Endozoicomonas gorgoniicola: one gene and its partners. The protein of the gene in region 2 interacts with the protein of the main gene of each other region in a pairwise test. Links are inferred from orthologs where the notes say so. Each region holds a gene or a part of one and is shown on either strand. Other genes may lie near its edges. The genes, in order: hfq, rho and nusG.

What was found.
Region 1: the proteins of rho (region 2) and hfq interact in binary tests that used the Escherichia coli proteins (3 or more experiments, as listed by UniProt). The link is inferred for Endozoicomonas gorgoniicola from one-to-one orthologs.
Region 3: the proteins of rho (region 2) and nusG interact in binary tests that used the Escherichia coli proteins (3 or more experiments, as listed by UniProt). The link is inferred for Endozoicomonas gorgoniicola from one-to-one orthologs.

What each region holds. Positions count from the first base shown.
Region 1 is NZ_JAPFCC010000001.1:4,746,539-4,751,041, reverse strand. Bases 904-3,776 are described here. They hold hfq (RNA chaperone Hfq), read right to left. Parts: upstream 2,530-3,776; coding sequence 2,278-2,529; downstream 904-2,277. Other genes in these bases: miaA (tRNA (adenosine(37)-N6)-dimethylallyltransferase MiaA), read right to left, coding at 2,817-3,776; hflX (ribosome rescue GTPase HflX), read right to left, coding at 904-2,049. In the rest of the region: FtsH protease activity modulator HflK, read right to left, coding at 1-404; more of hflX, read right to left, coding at 760-903; NX722_RS21280 (hypothetical protein), read left to right, coding at 3,958-4,443. UniProt on the Escherichia coli protein: RNA chaperone that binds small regulatory RNA (sRNAs) and mRNAs to facilitate mRNA translational regulation in response to envelope stress, environmental stress and changes in metabolite concentrations.
Region 2 is NZ_JAPFCC010000001.1:4,937,232-4,940,279, reverse strand. The notes cover bases 1-2,807. They hold rho (transcription termination factor Rho), read right to left. Parts: upstream 2,131-2,807; coding sequence 871-2,130; downstream 1-870. Other genes in these bases: trxA (thioredoxin TrxA), read right to left, coding at 2,638-2,807; ubiD (4-hydroxy-3-polyprenylbenzoate decarboxylase), read right to left, coding at 1-754. Outside these bases: more of trxA, read right to left, coding at 2,808-2,961. UniProt on the Escherichia coli protein: Facilitates transcription termination by a mechanism that involves Rho binding to the nascent RNA, activation of Rho's RNA-dependent ATPase activity, and release of the mRNA from the DNA template.
Region 3 is NZ_JAPFCC010000001.1:5,499,755-5,504,097, forward strand. Bases 1,631-4,343 are described here. They hold nusG (transcription termination/antitermination protein NusG), read left to right. Parts: upstream 1,631-2,576; coding sequence 2,577-3,110; downstream 3,111-4,343. Other genes in these bases: secE (preprotein translocase subunit SecE), read left to right, coding at 2,195-2,566; rplK (50S ribosomal protein L11), read left to right, coding at 3,288-3,722; rplA (50S ribosomal protein L1), read left to right, coding at 3,722-4,343. In the rest of the region: NX722_RS24690 (type III pantothenate kinase), read left to right, coding at 1-675; NX722_RS24695 (SPOR domain-containing protein), read left to right, coding at 663-1,382. UniProt on the Escherichia coli protein: Part of the processive rRNA transcription and antitermination complex (rrnTAC). The complex forms an RNA-chaperone ring around the RNA exit tunnel of RNA polymerase (RNAP).

The DNA of each region.
Region 1 (4,503 bases), 190 kb from region 2 along the record:
ATTTGCTGCCGCAGGTTGTAGGTACGAAGTTCTGTAACTTTTTCCTGATACTTTGTTTCGAAAGGCGGGAAATAGATATGCAGGCCCGGCTCAACGGTCTGATGATATTGACCAAAGCGCAAAATAACAGCGCGCTCTTTTTCGTCAACGGTATAAACGGCATTCCAGATATAAGCCACAGCGGCCAGTATCAGAACACCGATAAACATCCCTGATGAAGAGCCCGAAGAAGCCGAACTACCTCCTCCGGAGTTTCCTCCACTTTTGCCACCACCAAAGAGTGAGTTCAGTTTATCCTGAAGCTTACGTAAAGCGTCGTCCAAATCAGGAGGACCCTGATTCTTCCCTTTATTACCACCACCCCAAGGATCCTGGTTATTTCCACCCGGCTCGTTCCAGGCCATATATGTCTCCGTAGAGTCAGTATCTATTCGGCTGCAACGTCTGTTGAAACCACGTCATTACGCGGGAAAACCAGTTTACCGATCCATTGAGCAAGCGATCAGTATCAGTTTTCTCACAAAAAAGAACGGTCATTCAGCGTGCAATAAGTTATTAGGTCGGAGCTACCTACCTGAGAACAGGCTATTTTCATCACAGGTGATAAAAGCAGCTTTTCTTTACTCATGCTCTTTTGCTCAAGGCTGTTTATCGTTCTGAGCCAGATTGTAGAGTTTGTGTAGCAAAAAGCGCAAGCCGAATCGGTATTGTCCACTACACAGATCAACATATTGGTCTCAATTTACGCAATCTGAGCACTTAACGCTCAACCAGACAGCCCTTTTGCAATCCTTCCTGTTTGGAAATTCTGTCGAAATCATGTCGTGGTAAACGAATGTTCAACAACAACTCCCCTGTATCAGCATACTCTTCTGATTGAATCGCACCTAGCTGATAAAGTCGAGACCTGACTTTGCCCTGGTGTGGTTCCAGCCGCAATGTACCCTGCACCAGGTCTTCACCCAGCAACTCCGCCACTGCCTGAAGAACCAGCTCCAGACCTTCACCCTGCATCGCAGACACCCAGACTCTGACGGGCTTTCCCTGATCATCACGCTGAATTTTCGGTTCTACGTTTTCCAGCAGATCGATCTTGTTGTAAACCTGAAGTCTTGGCACTTCGTCTGCGTTGATCTCTTCCAGCACGTCATGCACCTGCTTGATATTATCAAGCCTTTCAGGGTCATGTGCGTCAATAACGTGTAAAAGCAGGTCGGCCTGAGCCGTTTCTTCCAGCGTTGCCCTGAACGCTTCCACCAGTTTATGCGGCAAATGACGGATAAAACCAACGGTATCGGCGAGTACAGATTCTCCAACGTCCGGCAAATCCAGGCGGCGCAGAGTCGGGTCCAGCGTTGCAAACAGCTGGTCCTGCGCATACACATCAGATTCAGTCAGGGCATTAAACAGCGTCGATTTACCGGCGTTGGTATAGCCTACCAGAGAGACCAGCGGCACCTCCGCACGCTTGCGGTAACGCCTGCCCTGGTCACGCTGTTTGCGAACTTTATCCAGTCGTTTGGTGATGCTTTTGATACGAACCCGCAGCAGCCGGCGGTCGGTTTCCAGCTGGGTTTCACCCGGCCCTCTGAGACCAATACCACCTTTCTGTCGTTCAAGGTGAGTCCAGCCCCTTACGAGTCGCGTACTGAGGTGCTGCAGCTGAGCCAGCTCGACCTGCAGTTTACCTTCAAAGGTTCTTGCCCGCTGGGCAAAGATATCCAGAATCAGGCCGGTGCGGTCAACGACCTTGCACTCAAATTCTTTTTCAAGGTTACGTTCCTGACTGGGGGAGAGTGCGTGGTTGAAAAGCACCACGTCGGCTTTGTGCAGTGTAACCAGCTGCTTAATTTCTTCTACTTTTCCCTGCCCGATAAAATAGCGTGGCGAAGGCTTGTTGCTGCTGACCGTCACAAAATCAATTTCAGAAATGGCTGCAGAGCGGGCAAGTTCCCTGAATTCGTGAGGATCCTCACGCTCCTTGTCATCACTCATATCCAGATGGACAAGAATCGCATTTTCACCACCTTCATGGCGTTCAAAAAACAATGATTATCTCCTGAAATCGGTTTAATCCGATGTGCATAGTAATATCAATTACTGTTTTCAACCACCTGAGATGCTCCACCAGAAGCCCGGCGATCGTTATTTGTCAGATACAGAAACACCAAAAGGCGCACTAGGCGCCTTTTGGTGTAGGAAACAGCTTGTACCTCAAGCTTATTCATCACCCCTTAAGTTAACCAGGGGATAAAAAAAGCAGCTCGCTGAGGTCAGTTATTCCTGCTCGTGCTCTGGCATATCAGAACCTTGCATCGGCAGGCGAACCGGACGGCTCGGCACTACTGTAGATACAGCGTGCTTGTAAACCATCTGGCTTACAGTGTTCTTCAGAAGGATCACGAACTGATCGAAAGATTCGATCTGCCCCTGGAGCTTGATACCATTTACCAGGTAAATGGAGACCGGCACGCGCTCTTTACGCAGCACATTAAGGTAAGGGTCTTGTAGAGAATGCCCTTTTGACATTTCTGTACTCCTTATTAATTCTCGGATTTTGAATAGCCTTGTTTCACTTTTAGGTGAGCCATTCGCTCGACCGGCAGTGCCAGTACCTGATTGTTCAATCTGTGTACAGCCCAGAAAAATGCTGAGCAACAGTAAGCGATGCCCCGCACTGCCTTCAATAGGTAATACTAGCTACTCAAACCGGACCTGCAGAAAGTATTGCAGGTTCTTACGTGCCAATCCGCCAGGGAACAGTTCATTCTGTAACCATTTGCAGCATCAGTGCGAACAAGGAATCGTATCAGTATCTAATATATGCGAACACTTTTCAGCACTTTCAAGGCATCATTGAGCAACTCTGGCGATAAACTGTCCAGCCACTCAACATCTGACCAGCCACGCAGCCATGTCAGCTGTCTTTTGGCTAACTGACGGGTCGCAATAATGCCCCGCTCAATCATTTCATCGAAGTCCATTTCACCTTCAAGGTAACTCCACATCTGACGATACCCCACGGCTCGAATCGCTGGCAGTGACGGGTCAAGGTCACCCCGTGCGTATAATCCACGAACCTCTTCCTCAAATTCGTTCTGAATCATCTGTTCAAAACGAATTTTAATCCGTTCATGCAGAACAGAACGTTCCTGTGGAGCAATAGCGAGATTAACCAGTCGATAAGGTAAACGCTGATCTTCCTGCTCCTGGTGCCAGACTGAAAGCGGTTTGCCGGTTGTGTCGTACACTTCCAGCGCCCGCTGAATACGCTGGGCATCACGGGGCTTTAAGCGCGCTGCCGTTACAGGATCAACGTCCTGCAAACGTCTGTGCAGTTCTGGCCAGCCTTTCTCGGTGGCTTCCAGAAGAATGCGTTTCCGCACTTCCGGGTCTGCTGAAGGCAGCTCAGCAATGCCATCCCGCAGTATTTTGAAATACAGCATGGTGCCACCAACCAGTAACGGGATTTTGCCACGGGCGGTAATCTCAGCCATTTCACGCAAAGCATCTTCACGAAACATGGCAGCCGAGTAGGGTTCAGACGGGTCTTTGATATCAATCAGGCGGTGGGGCGCGCGGGCCTGTTCTTCCGCCGTCGGTTTAGCGGTTCCAATATCCATACCTTTGTAGACCAGCGCGGAATCCACGCTGATCAGTTCACAGGGCAGAACCTCAGATAAACGAATCGCCAGATCCGTTTTGCCAGACGCTGTTGGTCCCATCAGGCAAATAGCCGGGGGCAGTTCAGCTGGATTATTGATATCAATCGCCATAAATCTCTGGAAGCCTGGGGTCAATCATGAAAAAAGGGCCTGAGTCTACCTGAAAGCAAACCTCAGCGGCAGTTGTGGCTTTGACCAATAGACAGCTCGGAGGTTCCCATGACAGCTGAAGAAAAAAGGAACTATTCCACTTTTTTCTTTTCTAAATCCCCAACCTAAAAAGGATATCAACATGGAAAAATTTATAAAAACTGCAGTCATTTTAGCAGCGTTTTTCATACCACTGGCCAAAGCTCAAAATCAGGAGCTTTTAAAGCCACCTGTTGAATATAAAATCATTCGTGACACGAATATAAACGGTACTTACCAAAGTGAAAAAGAGAGCATTCACTGGTTCAACAATGAAATAGAAAAAAGAAAATCAGCAGAAAACAGCGGCAATCCCTATAAAACAGCGGCACTGAAAGTAACTCTGCAGAATTTGAAAGGCTTTGCTCAACATATTCTTGATGACAATCAGTTTCAGGAAGAGCTGACTGATGATGAACGTAATGCCTATGGAAAGCTCTTATTTGACCTCAACGAAATGGACGCCAATGAGCCCGAATATACTAAAACTATCAGGCCGACAGGTATTAACAGGTTCATTCAGACACTGACAATCCTGTCTCAAGACAATACTTCACGCCATCAGCCAGCTGATCCATCGTCAGCATAGTTCTGGCTGGGCGTCGATGGTTACACTGACCACTGCGTTCAGTCTGCTTCAAAGCATCTG
Region 2 (3,048 bases):
GTTCGGTTCGGGAACCACGCAGAAGACCTGCAAACGCATATTCTGACAGGGAGTCCGGAACCGGTGTCACAGCGCCAAGAATGGTGGCCGGGTCTGCGCCTAATGCAACGGCAACAGGAAAGGGCTTATCCGGATGTTTTTGCTGCCAGTCCCTGTAATCAAGAGCGCCGCCACGATGAGACAGCCAGCGCATAATCAGCTTGTTGGGTCCAAGCAGCTGCTGGCGATAGATGCCCAGGTTCTGGCGGTCTTTTTCAGGACCTTTCGTGATGACCAGAGGCCAGGTGACAAGGGGGGCGGCGTCGCCGGGCCAGCAGGTTTGTATGGGCAGTCGGCTTAAATCAACCTCATCACCTTTCAGGACCTCTTCCTGGCAGGGAGCGTTGTTGACCACCCTGGGGCCCATGTTTAGAACCTGCTTGAAAATCGGAAGCTTCTGCAAGGCATCTTTAAAGCCTTTGGGGGGATCGGGCTCTTTCAGGTAAGCGAGTAACTGCCCGACTTCTTTCAGGGCGCTGACATTGTCCTGCCCCATACCCAGGGCTACTCGTCGTGGTGTACCAAACAGATTGGTTAACACCGGCGTATCAAAGCCTTTAGGGTTTTCAAACAGTAGTGCCGGTCCCTTTTTACGCAGGGTTCGGTCGCTGATCTCGGTCATTTCCAGGTAAGGGTCGACTTCAGCGGAAATTCGTTTCAGTTCGCCCTGCTGTTCCAGCAATTGGATAAAATCTCGAAGGTCCCTGTATTTCATGGATTCTACTGCCGGGAGGTTATCGTTATAGGGGCTGATTGTATTGTTATCAGGAAGGGAGGCTTTTCTACAGAAACGGCTACGGGGTAGCTGTTTCTGTAGAAAAAGAAGAAGACTTACTTGCGCTTCATGGCCTGGAAGAACTCTTCATTGGTCTTGGTGTGCTTCATACGATCCAGCAGGAATTCAACGGCCTGTATTTCATCCATTGGGTGCAGGATTTTACGCAGAATCCACATGCGCTGCAGCTCTTCTTCCGTGGTCAGCAGGTCTTCACGACGAGTACCGGACTTGTTAATACCGATAGCCGGGAACACACGCTTTTCAGCGATGCGACGGTCGAGGTTCAGTTCCATGTTACCGGTACCTTTAAATTCCTCGAAGATCACTTCGTCCATCTTGGAGCCGGTATCCACCAGTGCGGTGGCTACGATGGTCAGGCTGCCGCCTTCTTCAATGTTACGGGCAGCACCAAAGAAACGCTTCGGACGTTCCAGGGCATGGGCATCCACACCACCGGTCAGAACCTTGCCGGAAGATGGAATGACGGTGTTGTAAGCACGTGCCAGACGGGTAATGGAGTCGAGCAGAATGACAACGTCTTTCTTGTGCTCAACCAGTCGCTTGGCTTTCTCCAGTACCATTTCGGCCACCTGAACGTGACGTGATGGTGGTTCGTCAAACGTGGACGCGACCACTTCTCCACGAACAGAACGTGCCATCTCTGTCACTTCCTCAGGACGTTCGTCGATCAGCAGTACAATCAGGTGACATTCAGGGTTGTTACGGGTGATGTTGGCTGCAATATTTTGCAGCATCAGGGTTTTACCGGCTTTTGGCGGAGATACGATCAGACCGCGCTGACCTTTGCCGATTGGGGAGACCAGATCAATAATTCGACCGGTCAGGTCTTCTGTAGAACCGTTACCCATTTCCATCACCAGACGATCCTGCGGGAACAATGGCGTCAGGTTTTCAAACAGAATTTTATTGCGGGCATTTTCAGGCTGATCAAAGTTAATTTCGTTAACTTTCAGCAGCGCGAAATAACGCTCACCTTCTTTTGGCGGGCGAATTTTACCCGAGATGCTGTCGCCGGTTCTCAGGTTAAAACGGCGGATCTGGCTTGGGGATACGTAAATATCATCAGGGCCTGCCAGATAGGAACTGTCGGCAGATCGCAGGAAGCCAAAGCCGTCCTGGAGGATTTCCAGAACGCCTTCGCCAAAGATGTCTTCCCCGCTGCGGGCATGGCGCTTGAGGATAGAGAATATTACGTCCTGCTTTCGTGAACGGGCGAGGTTGTCCAGGCCCATTTCATTGGCTTTTGCCAGAAGCTCAGGAACAGATTGTTTCTTTAGTTCGGTAAGATGCATAACAGTTTGAGAACGTTATATTGAAAGGTAGTGGCCGTCGTAGTTGCAGGAAAATCAGGTATTATTGAGATTATTATTTTAAGGATCGCTTAATGCCAATCCCTGCGAAAGCTGTTTACAGCCTTTCAGCTACAGCCCGATGTTTAGGTCATGTACTTGAATTAAGTGAGTGTTGGCTCGAAAGAATTCAAAACAAGCCCGGCCGGAAATAATTCTATTGACTGTCATTGTACCAATTTATCAATCGTTGGCGTCTGACATGTGTCACTCCAACAGTCTATATCCTTTTCTGGAAAATAATCAAGAACTAGTGTCTCGTCAACTTTAAATAGGTTTTATTATTCTTTTTTCTGCTCAGTACGTTGAAAGGTCTGTCTGAGTTGCATTGACGAACGTAGCGCAATGATGAAAGTAGCGCAATGCTGGTGCAGGCATCAGGCAGACCGCCGGATGAAAATACCAAAATAACATCCGGCCATTTCTGGCTTGCCTGTTCCCTGAAAAGGATCAGAGGTTACTGTCCAGAAATGCAGTCAGCTGAGATTTGGACAGAGCGCCGACTTTAGTCGCTTCTACATTGCCGCCCTTGAACAGCATCAGGGTCGGGATACCGCGCACGCCATATTTGGGTGGAGTGGCTTCGTTTTCGTCGATGTTCAGTTTGCAGATCTTCAACTTGCCGTCGTAGTCCTGGGCAATTTCATCCAGAACCGGTGCAATCATTTTGCAGGGGCCGCACCACTCTGCCCAGTAGTCGACCAGTACCGGTCCGTCAGCCTTCAGTACGTCCTCTTCGAAGGAAGCGTCTGTCACATTGACAATATCGCTCATGGAATGGGTCTCCTAGCCATTTGCATTCAGTTTCGAAATCATAGCAAACGGTCTGCCTGAGAAACAATTGTTCGAATTTTTAAATTT
Region 3 (4,343 bases), 560 kb from region 2 along the record:
AACACAGAGGACTGGGATACAGTGCTTCCCTGTTTTCTTGATACGGTTGGCAAGCTGGATCAGGTAAGCATCTCTATTGTGTCTGCTGATGAACGGTTTGAGCAGATTAAAAAGCATGTTCTTGCGACGCAGGCTGTACCTTTATATAAAGCAGCAGCAAAAAAAGTGTCGGCTGGTGTAACGTTGTCCTATGACGAACCGGAAAAACTGGGGGTGGATCGCTGGCTGGCCATGCTGGCAGCTCATGCGACTAACACTCAGGAGATTAAAATCGTTGTCGATTGCGGCACAGCCATCACAATTGATGTGCTGGATAAAACCGGGGTTCATCTGGGTGGGTATATAGTTCCGGGTATTAGCCTTATGAAAAAAACACTGGCGTCTAATACGGCAAAGCTCAGGTATGTTGAATCAACCGATAACAGTGACCTTGCCCCGGGCAGAAACACTGCCGACTGTATTCATCATGGTGCGTTGGTTATGTTGCTGGCGCTGGTTGATCGGGTGGTCGCTCAATACCCGGGTTCCCGTGTCATTCTCTCCGGAGGAGACGGGGAGCAGCTTGAAGAGTTAATCGCTGTCTATAAAGAAGGAAGGGTGAGTTTAATGCCTGACCTGATAATGGATGGTCTGGAAATAGCAGTCAGGGAAGATCGAAAAGGATGCGCTGGATAATATTGTTGCTGCTAATAATGAATACAGGCTACTTTGCCTGGGGAACCTATCAGCAGTCACAGAGCCGTTATGTAAAGCCCGTGGTGTCAGAGCCTGAGAAGCCGCAGGGAAAACGACTGGTTCTCTGGTCGGAAAGTGGTAAGAATCTTCCTAAATCAGATCTTCTGCCTGAGCCCGTAGAACGAAATGGACATTCTGAGCCAGAGATTGCCCGGAATGATCAATGCCTTGTTGTGGGTCCCTTCGATTCATCCGCTAAGGCCGACGAAATGCAACAGCGCCTCTTTTCACTGGGGGTGGCCAGCAGAGAACGATCTGACAATGAAGCAGGCAGCTATGACCACTGGGTACATATTCCACCGCTTGCTGACAGGGAGGCTGCTATCCGGCTTTTGCGGGAACTTCAGGGTCAGGGTATTGATAGCTTTGTTATTACACAGGGAGAGTTGGCAAACGGAATATCGCTGGGGCTTTTCAGTAAAGAAGCTTCGGCTAATAAAGTCAGCAGTCGTTTATTGCAGGCAGGCTATGAAACCCGGATCAAGCGTCTGGCAAGACAACCGCAAATCTACTGGCTGGAGCTGTCAGCCAAACAGGCTGATAAAGTAACAGACGACATGTGGGAAAATTTTGCGAATGAATACAACGGCCTGAAAGTATTAGAAAAAAGCTGCAAAGGGATTGCATCCGAACCATCAATTCACTAATATACGCCTGCGCTTCGGGACAGCCAGGCAAGCAGTTCAGTCAACTGGGTCAGTTGATAAAGTTTTCTAAATAACTCACTGAGTTAAACGTTGAAAACAACAGCTTGACTTTGAGATGTCGCCGGATACAATAGCGCAGCACTTGGTGGGGTTCCCGAGCGGCCAAAGGGATCAGACTGTAAATCTGACGCGAAAGCTTCGCTGGTTCGAATCCAGCCCCCACCACCAGGTTCTTGTCTTTGATCTTGAAATTATGGAAGATTGAAGGCTGTGTGAGTGTCACAAGATGTGAGTCTCGCTATGCGGTTTATGTTGCGGGTATAGTTCAATGGTAGAACCTCAGCCTTCCAAGCTGATGATGCGGGTTCGATCCCCGCTACCCGCTCCAAATTAATCTTGCCCCTTTTTTTGGTTAAGAGTTGGTAAGAAGTTGCTCTTATAGCTCAGTCGGTAGAGCGCATCCTTGGTAAGGATGAGGTCACCGGTTCAAATCCGGTTAAGAGCTCCAGAAGCATAGGGGTAGATAGAGTGTTTTATCTGCCCCTTGTTTTTATGCCTCACAAATCAAAAAATAATAACGCTTTTCAGATAAGGTATGGTCAATTATAATTGGTCGGTCCTTGTATCTAGAGAAGCAAAGTAAGGCGCTCGTAGATACAGGCCAGTAGTTCAATTGGTAGAGCACCGGTTTCCAAAACCGGCTGTTGGGGGTTCGAGTCCCTCCTGGCCTGCCATTTCTTGATTCAGGCCTTCACTCTTTTATCATATTTATTGTTTTTGAGTGGGGCTTTTCTAGAGAGAAAATCAAACTAATGAGTGGAAAACCAGAAGTGACGGCTGAAGGTCGTCTTGATGGCCTTAAGTGGGGTCTGGTATTTGCCCTGGTCGCTGCCGGCGCTTACGGGAATTATTATTTCTCTGCTGAGTCTATTCTTTACCGCGTTGTAGCCTTGCTGGCTCTGGGCGCTGTTGCCGGCTATATTGGTCTGCAAACAGTGAAAGGCGGTGCCTTCTGGAACCTCGTTAAAGATGCCAAGGTTGAGATTCGCAAGGTTGTCTGGCCTACACGTCAGGAGACTGTGCAAACCACGCTGATTGTTGTCGCCGTGGTTATTGTCATGGGTCTAATTTTGTGGGCGCTTGATTCTCTGCTAGGCTGGGCTATCAGCAGCTTGATTGGATAGGGAAAGAACTATGGCGAAGCGTTGGTATGTAGTGCATGCCTACTCCGGCTACGAAAAGCAGGTAATGCGTTCGCTGAAAGAGCGAGTGCAGCGATTCGGTATGGAGGATCTCTTTGGTGAGATTCTGGTGCCAACCGAGGAAGTAGTCGAGATTCGGAACGGTCAGAAGCGCAAAAGTGAGCGAAAGTTCTTTCCTGGCTACGTGTTAGTTCAGATGGAAATGAACGACGATAGCTGGCATCTTATTAAAGATACGCCGCGAGTGATGGGCTTTATTGGCGGCACAGCCGACAAGCCAGCGCCGATCACCGAGAAAGAGGCGGACGCTATTCTTCAGCGTGTTCATGAAGGGGCTGAGAAGCCTCGTCCGAAGACGCTGTTCGAACCTGGTGAGATGGTTCGTGTTATTGACGGTCCTTTTGCGGACTTCAATGGTGTGGTTGAAGAAGTGAATTACGAAAAGAGTCGCCTGCATGTGGCGGTAATGATTTTCGGTCGCTCCACGCCGGTAGAACTGGAATTCTCCCAGGTCGAGAAAGTCTGAGAGACAGATTTTTATAATGAAACCCTGCACTGGTTGGTAAATTACCAAACGATGCAGGGTTTTTATCTAAGGGCATGATTGCGAGCGAGAGCTTCGGATAGTGCCCTGTTAATGGGTAGCTGAATTGACTGGCTGAATGGTGAGTCAGGGAAGCGTTGACCCAATGTAGAGGTTGCAATGGCTAAGAAAGTCGAAGCTTACATCAAACTGCAGGTACCTGCAGGTAAAGCTAATCCTTCCCCACCCGTAGGTCCAGCACTGGGTCAGCACGGCGTGAACATCATGGAGTTCTGTAAGGCGTTTAACGCTAAGACTCAGGAACTCGACGCTGGTATGCCTGTACCCGTTGTGATCACCGTATACGGTGACCGCAGCTTCACGTTTGAAACCAAGACTCCACCGGCCTCTGTACTGCTGAAGAAAGTACTGAAGCTGAAGAAAGGTTCTGGCCGTCCTAACACTGAAAAAGTGGGTACTGTTACTCGCGAACAGCTGCTGGAAGTTGCCAAGATCAAAGAACCTGATCTGACCGCTGCTGACGAAGATGCGGCTATCCGCACTATCGCTGGTTCCGCTCGTTCCATGGGTCTGAATGTGGAAGGTGTAGAATAATGGCGAAGATGTCCAAGCGCGCAAAAATGATTGCTGAGAAGGTTGAAGCGACCAAGGCTTACTCCTTCGAAGAAGCTGCAAACCTTCTGAAAGAAGTTTCCAGCGTTAAATTCAAAGAATCTGTAGAAGTCGCTGTAAATCTGGGTGTGGATCCTCGTAAATCCGACCAGGTTGTACGTGGCTCTTCCGTTCTGCCAAATGGTACCGGTAAAGACGTTCGCGTTGCTGTGTTTACACAGGGTGCTAACGCTGAAGCTGCTACAGCGGCTGGTGCTGACATCGTTGGTATGGACGATCTGGCTGCACAGGTTAAAGCTGGCGAACTGAACTTCGACGTTGTTATTGCTTCTCCGGACGCAATGCGTGTTGTTGGTCAGCTGGGTCAGATCCTGGGTCCACGTGGCCTGATGCCTAACCCTAAGGTAGGTACTGTAACACCTAACGTTGCTGACGCGGTTAAGAACGCTAAAGCTGGTCAGGTTCGTTTCCGTACTGACAAGAACGGTATCGTTCACGCTGGTATCGGCAAGATCGATTTCGATGCGGCTTCTCTGAAGCAAAACGTTGAAGCGCTGATGGCTGAGCTGAAGAAGCTGAAGCCTGCTACCAGCAAAGGCGTTT